DNA from 4 places in the Terrisporobacter glycolicus ATCC 14880 genome. Region 3 is predicted to be linked to each of the others. Evidence: riboswitches for the same ligand, from Rfam matches in the RefSeq annotation. Region 3 holds a riboswitch; each other region holds the start of a gene.

Region 1 (4,220 bases), 1.2 Mb from region 3:
GTATATGTGAAGGTGAGATAAGCAGTGAGTTTTTAGAAGATGATGAAGATATCGAAGCAGTTTTAGTTTCAAAGGAAGAAGCAAAAGAAATAATAAAAAATAATCATACTTCTTTAGATATTAGAGTCTATTTGGCTTTACAGTCATTTTCAATTTTAGGAGAAAAAATGTTTTTATAATTCATTAAAGAATTCATAATCCCTCCATATTTTTAATATATAAAAATATGGAGGGATTATTGTGCCTTATGATAAAAAAATAGCCATTGTGTATAAAACTAAATATGGATGTACTATGAAATATGCTGGATGGTTAGCCATAAAACTAAATGCAGATTTGTACGAAATATCTGACGTTGGAAGATGGGATTTATTAAAATATAAAACAATTATATTTGGTAGCCCCATATATAATTCTAAAATATGTTTGGCAGACTATATAGAAGAAAAGTATCAGATTTTGAAAAATAAAAATATAGTTTTATTTTGTGTTAGTATGAATATGCAAAGTAGGGAAGATATAGTTGAACATAATTTTGAAGATGAAGAAATTAAAAAACAAATGAAGTTCTTTTTCTTGCAAGGTTGTATTGATTTTAATGATTTAACAAGAATAGATAAAACAAAATTCAAAAAGAGCATAAATAAAAATCAATCTTTTGAAATGATAAAATTAGAAAAATATAGGTGTATTGATAGAAGTAATAAACGAACTATAATGCCAATAATTAATTATGTTTTAGACAAAACATACTAGAAATACATACAGTCTAATGTATTATTTTATTATAAACTGATAATAATATATACGATATTGAAATTTATATTTGGAGGTAAGAAATGAAAGCATATGTAGATAAAGACTTATGTATAGGATGTGGTGTTTGTCCATCTGTATGTCCAGAAGTATTTGAAATGGGTGATGATGGTTTATCTCATGTAATAGTGGATACTGTTCCATCAGGTTCAGAAGATGATGCTAAGGATGCAGAAGAAAGCTGTCCAGTAGATGCAATAAAAGTTGAATAGTACTTATTTAAGAGTTATCAAATTTTGATAACTCTTTTTTAGTTAAAAATTTTGTTTTCTACAGTGCTTATAGGGTATAATAAAAAGTATAAAAATACTGGGGGAGATTTATGTGCTATACATATATAATTAAATGCAAAAATAATACTCTATATACAGGTTATACTACAGATATAATAAGGCGTATGGAAGAACATAAGCAAGGTATTAATTCTAAATACACTAGAGCTAATGGTTTTGATAAATTAGAGATATTTTTTGAAATTGATAATAAAAGCCAAGCTATGAAATTAGAATATTATATTAAAAAATTAAGCAAATCTAAAAAAATATGGATAATAAATAATCCGGAATTGTTTATAGATGAAGTTAAAGATAAATTTTCAATAAGAATAGGAAAAATAAATAAAAGTTGACAATTTTTATAAAAGTATTATAATGAAGTTGAAAGTAAATAAATTGCTAGGGGCGCCATTGGCTGAGAGGTTTATACCAACCCTTGTACCTGATCTGGATAATGCCAGCGTAGGAAAGCACCATGAATTTTATAACCATACAAGGGTTTTAAATTTGTTTATATTATGCTATGCCTACGGGTATAGCATTTTTTTATGCTCAGAAATTATATAACATTGAAAATAGAGGGAGTAAAGATATGAAAAATTACAAAATACCAACTTTAACAATTGCAGGCTCAGACTCATCTGGAGGGGCAGGAATACAAGCAGACTTAAAAACATTTTCAGCTATAGGAACCTATGGAATGAGTGTAATTACAGCTATTACAGCTCAAAATACACAAGGGGTTTTTTATGTAGAAGAACTTAGCTCAAAAATAATTAAGGAACAAATAAAAGCTGTATGTGAAGATATACAACCAAAAGCAATAAAGGTAGGGATGGTATCTTCTCCAGAAATAATTAAAGATATAGTTGAATCATTAGAAAAATATCCTTGTAAATATTTAGTTGTGGATCCGGTTATGATCTCTAAAAGTGGATATTCACTTCTTAAACCAGAAGCTAAAGATAATTTAATTAAATATCTTATACCTAAGGCATATATAGTAACACCAAATATTCCTGAAGCTGAGGAAATAAGCAATATAAAAATAAATACAGTTGAAGATATGAAAAAAGTAGGTAAAGCAATTCTTGATCTAGGATCTAAATTTGTGCTTATGAAAGGTGGTCATTTAGATGGAGATTGTGTAGATGTATTAATGGGAGAAGACACTTTTGAGGTTTATAAATGCGAAAGAATTAATAAGAAAAATACTCATGGAACTGGGTGTACTATATCTTCTGCTATTACATCTCACTTAGCATTAGGATATGACATCAAAGAATCAGTAAAACTTAGTAAAGAATATATTACAGAAGCCATAAAGCATAGCTTTGATATAGGTCAAGGAGTAGGACCGGTACATCATTTTTATAAATTTGATTAAACATAGGGGGATATTATGTATAAATTATTAAAAAAAGTTAAGGAAATAAATCCACTTGTATTACACTATACAAATAATGTTACTATAACAGATTGTGCTAATACAACACTAGCTATAGGGGCAAGTCCACTAATGAGTTTTTCTTATGAAGAAGTGGATGACATAGTTAAAGTTTCTAGCAGTGTAGTTATTAATATTGGAACTATGAATAGTGAACTACTAGATTTATATGTATTAGCTGGAAAAACTGCAAATAAGTACAATAAGCCAGTTATATTAGATCCAGTAGGAGTATTTGCTACAAAGGCAAGAACCGATTTAACTAATAAATTATTAAATGAAGTTAAATTTGATGTAATAAGAGGCAATATATCGGAAATTCAGTTTATAGGTGGATTAGATGTTAAAGGGAAAGGTGTAGATTCTTTTGATGATGGAAGTGATGCATCATTTATTGTTAAAGAGGTGGCTAAAAAACTTGAGTGCGTTGTTGTTGCTTCAGGAAAGACTGATGTAATCAGTGATGGAGATAAAATTTATAAAATAAGTAATGGAACACCAAAACTTAAATTTATAACAGGTACAGGTTGTATGAGTACATCTTTAATAGGAAGTTTTTTACCATGTGCAGAAGAGAAAATAGATGCTGCAGTAATGGGAACTTTAGTAATGTCTCTTTGTGGAGAGTTAGCTAATAGAGAAAATCCATCAATAGGAAGCTTTAAAACAAGACTATTTGATGAAATGTTTATTTTGAATGAAGATACTTGCAATAAATATGGAAAAATTGAGTTAGCACAACTTAAATTTTCATTATAGCAGAAAGGGGGACGCTATGTTATTATCAGATTATTTATTTAATGAAAGTAAGAAAATATGGGATGAATATTTAAAACATCCTTTTATAGTAGAAATGGGAGAAGGAACTTTAGACAAAGAAAAATTTAGAGACTATTTAGTTCAAGATTATTTATATCTTCTAGACTATGCTAAAGTTTATTCCATGGGATTTATAAAAAGCAATGACGTAAAGCATATGAAGTTTTTTAAAGATAGTGTAAATGGAATTATGGAAGATGAAAGTGCTACACATATAGCTTATTTAAAAGAGCTAGGTGAAGATATTAAAACACTTCAAAGACATAATATAAAATGGGAAAATGAAAACTATACTAATTTTATGAAAAGCATAGCATTAACAGGAGATATTCAAGATTTAATAATAGCAGTACTTCCATGTGCGTGGAGTTATTATTATATAGCTAAAGAAATGAAAGAAATATATAAGGACAATTTAGAAAATAATTATTACGCTGCATGGATAGAGTCATATTCTTGTGAAGAATATAGAATGTGTGCCAATGAAAATATAGATTTGGCAAACGAACTTTGTAAAAATATAGACGATAATAAAAGAGAAAAACTAAAAGATATTTTTATAAAAGGTAGCTTATATGAAATGGCATTTTGGGATATGGCTTACAAGGAGATGAGGTAATGATAAATACATTTATATTAGGTTTATGTTTAATACCTGTAATATATTATATATCTAAACTTAAGGACTTTAAATTAAATACAAAAACAATGGTGATAATAGCTTTGTTTGCAGGTGTTCACTTTGTTTTATTAAAAATACAATTTGTTCAATATCCTCAAGGTGGAGGATTTAATTTACTTGCATCCTTACCTATACTATTAGTTGGTGTTTTATATGGACCAACAATAGGTATGACTTGTGG
Region 2 (4,220 bases), 1.8 Mb from region 3:
AATAGGAGTATATAAAGTTGCAGTTTTACCACAATATTGTAATGCTAACTTACTAGCCTTTTGAGCCATTACTTCTAAATGCTTTTTTGCTGTAGGCGAAAGTAAATTAAGTAAATCTTTGTGATTTAGCTTATCCTTTGATAAACTTCTTAGTACATCATTATCACTTACTTTCTCAAAATATCCATCAAAATCAAAATCTTTATATTCTTCTATTACCTCATAAAAACTCATTTTAGATACCTCCTATAAGTTCCCTAAAAAACCAGTAAGAGGAGAAGATGCATTTGCAAATTCTGATACAGATCCAGTTTTTGCAATAAATGCTACACGACCACCCTCTACTGCCATTTTAAATGCTTTTCCCATAGCTATAGGATCACCAGCTGATGATATTGCTGTATTTACTAAAACTGCTGCAGCTCCCATTTCCATTGCCTCCATAGCTTGTGAAGGCTTTCCTATACCTGCATCAACAATAATTGGAATATCCAGTTCTTCTATCATTATTCTTATCATCTCTTTCATTTTAAGACCTCTATTTGAACCAATCGGTGCACCTAGTGGCATAACTGCAGCAGCGCCTGCTTCTATTAATCTTCTTCCTGCATATAAATCTGGACTCATATAAGGAAGTACTACAAATCCTTCATCTGCAAGAATTTTAGTTGCTTTTATTGTTTCTTCATTATCTGGTAATAAGTATCTAGTATCTGAAATTACTTCTATTTTTATAAAATTTCCACATCCCATTTTACGAGATATTCTTGCTATTCTTACAGCTTCTTCGGCCGTTGTTGCTCCTGATGTGTTTGGAAGGATTGTCATATTTTTAGGTACATATGTAAGAATATTTTCATTAGAGTTATCTAAATCAACTCTTCTTAGTGCCATAGTTATTATTTCACTACCACTTTCTTCTATTACTTTTGGAAGTATTTCATTAGACCCATATTTTCCTGTCCCAATTAAAAGTCTACTATCAAACTCATGTCCACCTAATATTAATTTATCCATTAATTTATCCCCCTAAATATAATCTATAAGTATTTTACTTGCTAAATTAGCCATATGATTTGCACAGATTGCCACACGAGGTGCCATTAACCCCTCACCTTCTTTTGCTTCATGTACAAAATCACCACATATATAAAATTTTTCTCTTATTTTCTTTGTCACAATAATATTTGAGTCATAATATCCTGCCATGCCAGAAGATGCTATTAAATATTTTTCTCTCATATGAAGCAAAACAAAATTACTTATTTCAGCTTTACAATTTGGATCATCTAAAGCTTCAATTATTATATCTACTTCATATAAAAAATTCATATTTTCTTTAGTAATATAAGAATTATGTATTTCAACCTCTATGAAAGGATTAATTTTATCTAAATGTTCTTTCATTGCTTTTGTTTTGTATTTTCCAATATCATCAATAAAATATTGTTGTCTATTTAAATTGGAAGGTTCTACAACATCATAATCAACCAAAATCAACTTACCTACACCTATTCTAGCTAGAGAGATAGCTATATTAGAACCTAGACCACCAATGCCCAAAATAGCTATCTTTCCTCCTTTTAATTTTTCATGTACTTTTGGTGTATGCCTTGCAATCATAAGATTTTCTAGTTCATTCATAGATGGTTTCTTTCCTTTTTCTATTAAAGTTACTCTATCATTTTCTTTTAATATTTCATTTTTTTTAGTAGGAAATCCATTTAAAACTACAACATCACTAAACTTATTAAAAATATCTTTAATTTTAAAAACACTTATATCATTTTCAACTTCTCTTTCTATTTCATTAACAAATATTTTCAAATCAACCACCACCAATAAAGCTAATAATTTCTATTACATCATGCTCTTTTAATACATAATTTTCATATTGCTCATTTTCTAATATTTCTAAGTTTATCTCTACAACAACTCTATCTTTGTTTAAGTTGTAATCATTTAATAAATCTAATACAGTTTTATTATTTTGGAATTCTACTACTTTTCCATTTACCTTCATCGTTACACCTCCTCACTTTTTTGTTTCAATAAAAAAAGCCTTACCCGTAGGTAAAGCTTGTAGTAATCACATATCATATGTGAAAATTCACATATTTCATTATATAACACTCTACTCTTTCCTACGCTGGTATTATCCAGATCAGGTATAAGGGTTAATGTTTCCATCTCTCAGCCTTTTAGGGCACCCCTAGGTAAAACTTTTCAATTTGTTTTAATTGTAGTACTTAAATTTAATTTTTTCAAATCAAAATATTTTTATGCTTGTAATAATTATATTTATATTCTTGCAACACCAGTTTTTATAGCAGCTTCTCTTACTGCTTTTGCCACATTTTCTACTACATTTTTATTGAAAGCATCTGGAAGTACATAATCTGGAGTTAATTCTTCGTCACTAACTACATTTGCTATGGCATAAGCTGCTGCAACCTTCATTTCTTCATTTATTTCTCTTGCTCTAACATCTAATGCTCCTCTGAAAATTCCAGGGAAAGCAAGAACATTGTTAACTTGGTTAGGGAAGTCTGAACGACCAGTACCCACTATAAATGCGCCTCCTGCTTTAGCTTCATCAGGGAATATTTCTGGAGTTGGGTTTGCCATAGCAAATACTATTGGTTTATCTGCCATAGTTTCAACCATTTCTTTTGTGACCATCTTAGGCGCAGATACCCCTATAAATACATCTTTATCTTTTATGATATCTACTAAACTTCCTTTTTCACCATATTTATTAGTCACTTTCACCATTTCTTTTTGTGCCCAATTTATATCCGCAGAATCTTTATGTATTGCACCATTAATATCACATAAAACTACATTTTTAACATTTAAGTTAAGTAACATTTTAGCTATGGCCATACCTGCTGATCCTGCACCATTTATAACTATTTCCAAGTCCTCAATTTTCTTTCCTGATAATTTAACTGCATTTAATATTCCTGCAGAAACAATTATTGCTGTACCATGTTGATCATCATGGAATACCGGAATATCTAATTCTTCTTTCAATCTATTTTCTATTTCTATACATCTAGGTGAATTTATATCTTCTAAGTTAATTCCACCAAATACAGGTTCTAATAATTTAACTGTTTTTACTATATCATCAATATCAATAGTGTTTATACATATTGGAAAAGCATCTACGTTGCCAAATTCTTTAAATAATATTGATTTTCCTTCCATTACAGGAATCGAAGCAGCAGCACCTATATTTCCAAGACCTAAAACTGCAGTTCCATCACTAACCACTGCCACCATATTACTTTTACAAGTATATTTATAGACATCTTCTGGATTTTCTTTTATTTTTAAACAAGGCTCTGCAACACCAGGAGTATATGCAGTAGATAAATCATCTTTGCATTTTACTTCAACCTTACTCTGTATGCTAACCTTTCCTCCGTGATTTTCGTGCATTTCTAATGCTAATTGTGCAAAATTCTTATTACTCATTTTACTTCTCCTTTATAACATCTGACAAATTATTAGTTTTTAAATTTATTCTGATTCTTTTGCAAACATTGCTCTTCCTTTTTCATATATATTGTTACCATAAGAGTCTATAGCAACAATTAACTGTAAGCCTTCAACCTCTAATCTTCTAACTGCTTCTGGTCCTAAATCTTCATAAGCTATTACTTCACATTTTTTAATAGCATGAGAAATATATGCTCCTGCTCCACCAATAGCTGCCAAATACACAGCTTTATTTTTTATCATAGAACTTACTACTTCTTCTCTTCTTTTTCCTTTACCAATCATAACTTTTAGGCCCAACTCTAATAAAGGTACTGTTAAGTCATCCATTCTATAACTTGTAGTTGGTCCAGCTGAGCCAATTATTTGCCCCTCTTTACTAGGTGATGGCCCCACATAGTAAATTCCTGCTCCATTTACATCAAATGGTAGCTCTTCTTTATTATGTATTGAGTTTATCATTCTTTTGTGAGCTGCATCTCTTCCAGTATAAATTACACCACTAATTTTAACAACATCTCCACAAACTAATTTCTCTATATCTTCATTTTTAAAAGGTGCTTTTAACTCTATCATATTTTCCCTCCTATATAATCACTTGCTTATGTCTAGCAGAGTGACAATTTATATTAACTACAACAGGAAGCCCTGCTATATGTGTTGGGAAAGTTTCAATATTTACAGCAAGAGCCGTCGTATTTCCTCCAAGGCCT
Region 3 (4,220 bases):
TAATGATTTTATTACCAAGGTTTTAATTCCAGTATCAAGCTTTACAGCATCTACTGTTAGTAACTTTATTATCAATTTAATGAGTATAATCGTATCTTATACTATAAATATTGTCCTTGGTTTAGTTATCTCAGTTTATCTACTTTTATCGAAGGAAAAATATATTAAAGTTATAAGCTTATTTTTTCAAAAAATATTAAAACAACATTATTTTAAAGTAAAAGAGTTTGTTAATATATTGGATAATAATATTGGTGTATATATAGTAGCAAAAGCTATGGATTCTACAATTTACGGTATTATCTGTACTATAGTACTTGCATTAACAGGTTCTAGATATGCATTATTTATAGGAATAATTGCTGGTGTAACTAATATGATCCCTTTCTTCGGACCTATTTTAGGTACTATTATAGCTGTTGTTACTAACTTATTCTTCTCTATTAATAAAGCTATTTTAGTTTTAGTAATTATGATAGTGGTTCAACAATTAGAAAGTGCCATATTAGAGCCTCATTTTGTTGGAAAACAAGTTGGCGTACCACCAATATTAACAATATTAGCTGTAACATTTGCTGGAAAATATACAGGGTTTTTAGGTATATTGTTAGCCGTACCAGTTACCGGTGTTCTTTTAGTTTACTTTAAGAGATATATTTACAGCAAAAAAGATGAATCTCTAAGCAATACTATATAAAACAACAAGTATAAACAAAATAAAAATACCTTAAAATAGACTTTTATAAGCTATTTTAAGGTATTTTTTAATTAATCCATAATATCTACATCTTCACCTTTTAATATCTTATTTATATTTCTAACTGCACACATTTTCCCACACATTGTGCAAGTATCTTCATTTTCTGGTTTAGATTCTGTTCTGTATCTTCTTGCTTTTTCACTATCTATAGCTAAATCAAACATTTTTTCCCAATCTAAATCTCTTCTAGCTTTACTCATTTCATTATCCCAATCAGTCGCACCTTTAACTCCTTTTGCTATATCCGCTGCATGAGCTGCTATCTTAGATGCAATTATTCCTTCTTTTACATCTTCTACTGTTGGTAGTCTTAAATGTTCTGCTGGAGTTACATAACATAAGAATGATGCTCCATAAGTAGCTGCAATAGCTCCTCCTATAGCAGCTGTTATATGATCATAACCTGGTGCCACATCAGTAACTAGAGGACCTAAAACGTAGAAAGGTGCTCCTTTGCAAACAGTTTCTTCTATTTCCATATTAGCTTTTATTTGATTTAATGGCATGTGCCCAGGACCTTCTATCATAACCTGAACATTTTTCTCCCAAGCTCTACTAGTCAATTCTCCAAGTGTAACTAACTCCTCAATTTGAGATACGTCCCCTGCATCTGCAATACTTCCAGGTCTACAAGCATCTCCTAAACTTATCGTAACATCATGTTTTTCACAAATATTTAATATTTCATCATAATATTCATAGAAAGGGTTTTCATTTCCTGTCAACTCCATCCATGCAAATATAATAGACCCTCCCCTAGAAACTATATTAGTAAGTCTATTAGATTTTTTAAATCTTTCTGCTGTATGCTTGTTAACTCCACAATGAAGAGTTAAAAAATCTACACCATCTTCTGCATGCATTCTAACAATATCTAACCATTCTTTTGCAGTTATCTTCTTTAACGGCTTATTATAATATACTACTGCATCATATATAGGCACTGTACCTATCATTGCAGGGCATTCATCTATTAATTTTCTTCTAAATGTTTGAGTATCTCCAAAAGAACTTAGATCCATTATAGCTTCTGCACCTAAGTTTACTGCATTCATAACTTTTTCCATTTCTATACTTGTATCAAGGCAATCTTTAGAAGTACCTAAGTTTACATTAATTTTTGTTTTTAATTTTTTACCTATTCCATAAGGTTTTAATGATTTATGATTTTTATTAGCTGGTATTACGACTTTACCTGTTCCTACTAAATCAAGTAATTCTTGAACATCCATATTTTCATATGTCGCTACTTTTTTCAATTCTTCTGTTATTATTCCCTTTCTTGCTGCATCCATCTGTGTTGTGTAACTCATTTTATTTCCCCTTTCATCTTACCTTTATAAAATTTTTTAAATAAAAAAATCTTTCTTACTTTGGCAATAATTACGCAAAATAAGAAAGATTCTCTTAATATAAAAAGTCGTACAATAAATGTACGACTTTTAATCAAAATTAATAAATAATGTCATTAACAATAAAATGTTAAAACAAAATATATACAATACTTAATCTCCCTACGTCGGCATTATCCAAACAGGTTCAAAGGGTTTAGAATTTAAAAATTCAATCTCAGCAACAGCTCCCCTAAATATTTTATTTTAACTTTATTCTAGCACTATATTGTATTAACTTCAACATTATAGATTTTTTTATATAGCTATTTATTATTTACAATTATTAAACTATGCATTTAAATGACATGCTATCTTATGCCCATCAGATATTTCCGTAAGCTCTGGACAATCTATCTTACATATAGGCTTAGAGCTATTACACCTTCTATAATATGGGCATCCAAACGTAACCCCATCATCATTATTAATCTTTTCAATAAAATCTTTAGACATATTTTTTCCATATTCATATGATGATGATAATAATTTTATTGTATAAGGGTGTTTCATCTTGTGAATATCTTCTACATTTTGCAGCTCTTCCATTACTTTCCCCTTGTACATTATCACTAAAGAATCTGCCAAATAATATACTGCCTCTAAATCATGAGATATTAATATATAAGTTAATTCTGATTCATCTTTTAGATCAGAAAGCAAGTTAAGTATTTGAGCTTGAATTGATACATCTAAACTACTAAGAGGCTCATCCAATACTAATAAGTCTGGCTCCAAAGCTAATGCTCTAGCAATACATATACGTTGTAATTGACCTCCACTAAACTGGCTTGGAAATTTATATTTATCCTTATAATCAATTCCAACTTTAGTTAACAGTTCTTCAACTTTTAGATTAATTTCACTTTTAGATAATTTATTAAAATTTTTCAAAGGTTCACATATTATCTCTTCAATTGTATTTTTTCTATTTACTGCTGCTAAACTATCTTGAAATACCATCTGTAAATCTCTTCTATACTTATCTTTTCTTGTAATATTTTTTACATTTTTATTCTTAAATACTATTTTTCCTTGTGAACACTCTTCTAATCCTACAATAAGTTTTCCTAAAGTACTTTTTCCACACCCACTTTCTCCTACTAATCCAACACATTCACCTTTTTTAACAGTAAAACTTACTCCATCTAAAGCTCTTACTTCTTCTTTATTTTTTAATCTATATACTTTTTCTACATCTTTAATACTAAGCAGTTCCACAATTTTTTATAGCCTCCTTAAATAATACACATTTTACTTGATGATTTTCATTTATATTTATAATATCCACATTATTATTTTTACAAATTTTCTCTCTAGCATTACATCTACTATAAAACTCACACCCATTTCCTCTTTCAAACAAACTTGGTGGTGTTCCTTCCAACATTGGCAATCTATTTTTCGAAAATTTAGGCCTTGATTGTATTAATGCATTTGTATATGGATGTTTAGGATTATTCAATATTTCATCAACAGACGCTTTTTCAACTATAGTTCCTCCATATATAACTAATACTTCATCTGCCAATTCCGATATTATACTAAGGTCATGAGATACTAATATTATAGATGTTCCTAAAGTATCTTGAATATGTGCTAATATATTTATAATCTCACGTTGTACTGTTAAATCCAAAGCTGTAGTAGGCTCATCAGCTATTATTATTTCCGGTTCTAATATTACAGCTAAAGCTATCATTACCCTTTGAAGCATTCCTCCACTTAACTGAAAAGGATAGCTATCTAATACATTTTTAGGGTTTGAAATATGCATTTTTTCTAATATATTCATTGCCTTTTCTTCTATTTCACACTTAGTAGTTTTTTCATGGGATAATAGTGTTTCAATAAAATGATAACCTATAGTTCTTAATGGATTAAATGCACTCATTGGGTTTTGCGTAATCATAGCTATATGATTTCCTCTAAACTTATTCATCTCAGTATTATTTCTATAAGGTAAGAATTTATTTTTAAAATATATATCTCCATTTACAATCCACTTTTTATCATCTAAAAGTCCCATTATAGAAGAACAGGTTAGTGATTTTCCGCTACCACTTTCT
Region 4 (4,220 bases), 410 kb from region 3:
CTATAATGGAAACAATCTCTTCATCATAAACATGTAAATCAATATCTTTTAAAATAAGCTTATCTTTGTATTTTTTTGATAAATTACTAATAATAATTTTTTTATTAGTTTGGTAAGAATTCATTTGTATATGCATCACTTGCTTTCATATCCTTGTTTATTAATTTATATTCTTTCATGAAATCAGTGTAATTATTCCAAACACTATCTTTCATTTCGCCCCATTTAGAAGCGTCATCTATATATTTATCAGCTAAATACTTTTGACTTTCAATAGCTAAGTCTTCGTTTATTTCAGGAGCATGTTTTAATAATATTTTTGCACTTTCTTCAGGATTTTTAACACAATCTTGGTATCCTTTGCTTGTTGCAGCTAAAAACTTCTTAGCAAGGTCTGGATTTTCATTTATTATTTTTTCACTAGTTATTAAAAGAGGAGTATAGTAGTCTAATCTTTTGTCTAAATCCTTAGTAGCTACAAAGTTTATATCTTCCCCACGAAGCTTTGCCTCTACACCTGTCCAACCTTCGAAAATATTAGCTATATCTATGTCACCTTTAGTAGCTGTGAAGAAATCATCTTTTCCTATATCTACTATTTTGATTTTGCTAAAATCAGCACCGTTGTTAGTCATAATTGCATTTAAAGTAGCTTTTTCTGATTCTGATCCCCATCCACCGTAAGTTTTGTTTTCAAAATCTTTTACAGTTTTAATTTTTTTGTTTGCTGGAGATGCAAACCCAGAAGTATTGTGTTGAATAATTGTAGCTATAGATTTTATTGGAAGTGGGTCTTCACTAGTTTTTGCATAAGTAACATCTTCTTGATAACTTACACCAAAATCAGCTTTTCCTGTGGCAACTATAGTAGTAGCAGTACCATCAGATGGTTGAATTATTTCCACATCTAAACCTTGTTCTTTGTAATATCCTTTATCTAAAGCAACATATAATCCTGTATGGTTAGTATTTGGAGTCCAGTCAAGAACTACAGTAACCTTTTGTAAATCTGAGTTTCCTTCTTTTTTTTCAGTACTTTTCTTTGAGCAACCTGTCACTAAACCTATAGTAAGTAGTGCAGCTGTCATTAATGATATGCTTTTTTTAAACTTCATTTTATTCTCCTTTGTACTTGTGTTTTAATATTATTTTCTTCAAAATATTTATACCCATTACAAATATTAAACTAAAGATTATTACTAAAATTGTAGATGCAAATACTTTGTCCAAAGCATATGCACTTTTTGCTCTTACCATATAAACACCAAGCCCTACACTTCCACCAAGCCACTCAGCAACTGTTGCAGCAACAAAGGCATAAGTAGCTGAAATTTTTAAGCCTGTAAATAAGCTTTCCAAAGACATGGGAAGTTTTAAATGAATAAATGTATTTAGTTTGCTGGCATCCATAGTTTTGAATAAATTTATATAGTCTTTATCTATATTTTCCATACCATCCACAAAATTTATTAATATGGGGAAGAAACAAGTAGTCATTACCATGATTATTTTTGGTAATGAATCAAATCCAAACCATATTATAAGTAGTGGAGCTATGGTTATTGTTGGTATCATTTGAGATACTAGCATTATAGGATAGAAACATTTCTTTATAAATGGAACAAAGTCCATAATTGTACCTATTGCTAATGCCAATAATATGGAATAAATAAATCCTAAAACAGATTCATTTAAAGTAACTAAAGCATGCATTTGCAAGTTTGCAAAATCTGTGCTAAAAACTTTTATTATTTTGCTTGGTGCAGGCATAATATATTGAGGTATATCATTACTTACCACAATAAACTGCCATAATAATAAAATACTTACAAACGTTATAAGTGGATAAATATAATTTTTAATCTTATCTGTGATTTCTAAGTTTGTTCTCAATTGTTAGGCCTCCAGCTTTCTCGTCAACCCTAGCAACTGTGATGACTCTTTCACATCCTAGTTGAAAGGGTATTTTGTGCATTACTTTTATTAAATCAAAAACTTCATCAAATTCCCCTTCAAATGTTGTACTCATGGCACCGATTTCATACTTAAGACCACTTTCCTTTACTTTTTCGATGCAAGCATCTACTACTTTGTACATTTCCTCCTCACCTGTATAAGGTCTAAGAGGCATTACTGCCACGTCTGCTATAACCATTATTATTCCTCCTTTTTATAATTACATATATAAATACATAAAAAAATGCTATACCCGTAGGCATAGCATATATAATCAAATTTAATCCCTGATACTCTTTATGAGAAATAAAGTATATAGCTTTCCTACGCTGGTATTATCCAGATCAGGTACAAGGGTCGGCAAAACCTCTCAGCCAATAAAGGCACCCCTAGCAAATATTTACTTTTAACTTCATTATAGTTTATTTAAAAAGATTGTCAACAGTCAATTTAAGGATAAAACCATATAGTTCATTGTTATATAATATACAATATATATATGTAGTAAATTAATATTATAACTGGGGGGGAAAAATATGAATTTAACTTCAATTAATAATAAATATAATTCCATAAGAAATATAGTTTATGGAAAAAATGGAGCAGTGGCAACATCAACGCCAATTGCAGCTCAGGCTGGTTTGGAAATTTTGAAAAAGGGTGGCAATGCAGTAGATGCAGCCATAGCTACGGCAGCTTGTCTTACTGTTGTTGAGCCTACAGGATGTGGAATTGGTGGGGATGCTTATGCATTAGTATGGATAGAAGAAGAAAAGAAGCTTTATGGATTAAATTCCAGCGGATTTGCACCGGAGAAAATGAAGTTGGAAGAATATGAGGGGATGGAATCTATGCCTAAGTATGGATTTGGTGCTGTGACAGTTCCTGGAATACCTGCTGCATGGGGAGAACTTAATGAAAAATACGGAAAGTTAAGTTTATTAGAATGTTTGAAAAGTGCCATAGAATATGCTAGAAATGGCTATGCTGTGGGACAAACTGTATCAAATTTATGGCAGAAAGTTTATGATGAATACGAAGAAAACTTACAGGGGGAAGAGTATAAGTACTGGTTTGAAACTTTTGGTAAATTAGGAAGAGCTCCTAAGGCTGGAGAAATTTTCAGGTGTGAAGACATGGCAGAAACTCTTGAGGAAATAGGAAGAAGCAACGGTGAAAGTTTCTATAGAGGAAGTTTGGCAGATGAAATAGATGAGTTCTCTAGAAAGTACAATGGATTTATTAGAAAAAGTGATCTGGAGAAATTTTATCCTCAGTGGATGGAGCCAATTAGCACAGAGTACAAAGGATATGAGGTTTTTGAAATACCACCAAATGGTCATGGAATAACAGTGCTTATGGCTTTAAATATATTAAAGGGGCTTAATTTGCATAGTGATAAAGAACATGTAGATAATTACCATAAAATTATAGAAAGTTTAAAACTTGCCTTTGCTGATAGCAAAACTTATGTAACAGATATAAAAGAAATGGAAGTAAAGGTTGAAGAATTACTAAATGAAGATTATGCAAAGAAAAGAAGAAGCTTAATAGGAGATAAGGCTATTGAACCTATATGTGGAGATCCTTATTCACCAGGAACAGTATATTTGTGTAGCGGTGACAAAGATGGAAATATGGTGTCATACATACAAAGCAATTACACAGAATTTGGATCAGGATTAGTAGTTCCAAGTACAGGAATAGCCCTTCATAATAGGGGAAACAACTTTAGTTTAGATAAAAATCATGTTAATGTGGTAAAACCATTTAAAAAGCCATACCACACAATTATACCAGGATTTTTATGCAAGGATAATGAAGCTGTAGGGGCATTTGGTGTAATGGGTGCATTTATGCAACCTCAAGGACAGTTGCAAGTTCTTACTAATTTGATTGATTTTAATATGAATCCTCAAGAAGCATTAGATGCGCCTCGTTGGCAATGGATTAAAAACAAAGACATTGAAGTTGAAAGTGATATGAATGAAGCAATTGTACAAGGACTTATGGAAAAAGGTCATCATATTAAAGTTATGGAAGACTTCACAAATATGGGTAAGGGACAGATTATATTAAAAAATATTGAAGCTGGGTCTTATGTTTGCGCCACAGAAAAAAGATGTGATGGTCATGTGGCTATTTGGTAATTGTTTTGTGCTAAATTGTAAATAGAGTTACCTTATGATTTGGGTAGCTCTTTTTTATTACTAGGAATTTCATATTTGTCATAAAATCTAAAAATGTTATACTTAAACATATAT

Evidence for each region. A riboswitch is a leader RNA that binds a small molecule or an ion and turns the genes downstream of it on or off. The one in region 3 is predicted to bind thiamine pyrophosphate.
Region 1: another riboswitch for thiamine pyrophosphate. It lies ahead of thiD (bifunctional hydroxymethylpyrimidine kinase/phosphomethylpyrimidine kinase); the one in region 3 lies ahead of thiC (phosphomethylpyrimidine synthase ThiC).
Region 2: another riboswitch for thiamine pyrophosphate. It lies ahead of thiS (sulfur carrier protein ThiS); the one in region 3 lies ahead of thiC (phosphomethylpyrimidine synthase ThiC).
Region 4: another riboswitch for thiamine pyrophosphate. It lies ahead of TEGL_RS16910 (MTH1187 family thiamine-binding protein); the one in region 3 lies ahead of thiC (phosphomethylpyrimidine synthase ThiC).

What each region holds. Positions count from the first base shown of each region.
Region 1 is NZ_CP117523.1:1,862,480-1,866,699, forward strand. Features, by position in the region: gene TEGL_RS09255 (NUDIX hydrolase) at 1-179, shown strand, start outside; gene TEGL_RS09260 (flavodoxin domain-containing protein) at 241-756, shown strand; gene TEGL_RS09265 (ferredoxin) at 840-1,028, shown strand; gene TEGL_RS09270 (GIY-YIG nuclease family protein) at 1,139-1,444, shown strand; TPP riboswitch at 1,483-1,577, shown strand; gene thiD (bifunctional hydroxymethylpyrimidine kinase/phosphomethylpyrimidine kinase) at 1,684-2,478, shown strand; gene thiM (hydroxyethylthiazole kinase) at 2,494-3,297, shown strand; gene tenA (thiaminase II) at 3,314-3,976, shown strand; gene thiT (energy-coupled thiamine transporter ThiT) at 3,976-4,220, shown strand, end outside.
Region 2 is NZ_CP117523.1:858,095-862,314, reverse strand. Features, by position in the region: gene thiH (2-iminoacetate synthase ThiH) at 1-234, opposite strand, end outside; gene TEGL_RS04360 (thiazole synthase) at 247-1,017, opposite strand; gene thiF (sulfur carrier protein ThiS adenylyltransferase ThiF) at 1,030-1,836, opposite strand; gene thiS (sulfur carrier protein ThiS) at 1,829-2,023, opposite strand; TPP riboswitch at 2,124-2,224, opposite strand; gene TEGL_RS04345 (NAD(P)-dependent malic enzyme) at 2,302-3,483, opposite strand; gene TEGL_RS04340 (Fe-S-containing hydro-lyase) at 3,529-4,083, opposite strand; gene TEGL_RS04335 (fumarate hydratase) at 4,094-4,220, opposite strand, start outside.
Region 3 is NZ_CP117523.1:3,050,907-3,055,126, forward strand. Features, by position in the region: gene TEGL_RS15070 (AI-2E family transporter) at 1-697, shown strand, start outside; gene thiC (phosphomethylpyrimidine synthase ThiC) at 769-2,073, opposite strand; TPP riboswitch at 2,255-2,356, opposite strand; gene TEGL_RS15080 (ABC transporter ATP-binding protein) at 2,443-3,372, opposite strand; gene TEGL_RS15085 (ABC transporter ATP-binding protein) at 3,359-4,220, opposite strand, start outside.
Region 4 is NZ_CP117523.1:3,458,714-3,462,933, reverse strand. Features, by position in the region: gene TEGL_RS16925 (ABC transporter ATP-binding protein) at 1-124, opposite strand, end outside; gene TEGL_RS16920 (ABC transporter substrate-binding protein) at 105-1,115, opposite strand; gene TEGL_RS16915 (ABC transporter permease) at 1,117-1,893, opposite strand; gene TEGL_RS16910 (MTH1187 family thiamine-binding protein) at 1,865-2,155, opposite strand; TPP riboswitch at 2,261-2,357, opposite strand; gene ggt (gamma-glutamyltransferase) at 2,493-4,106, shown strand.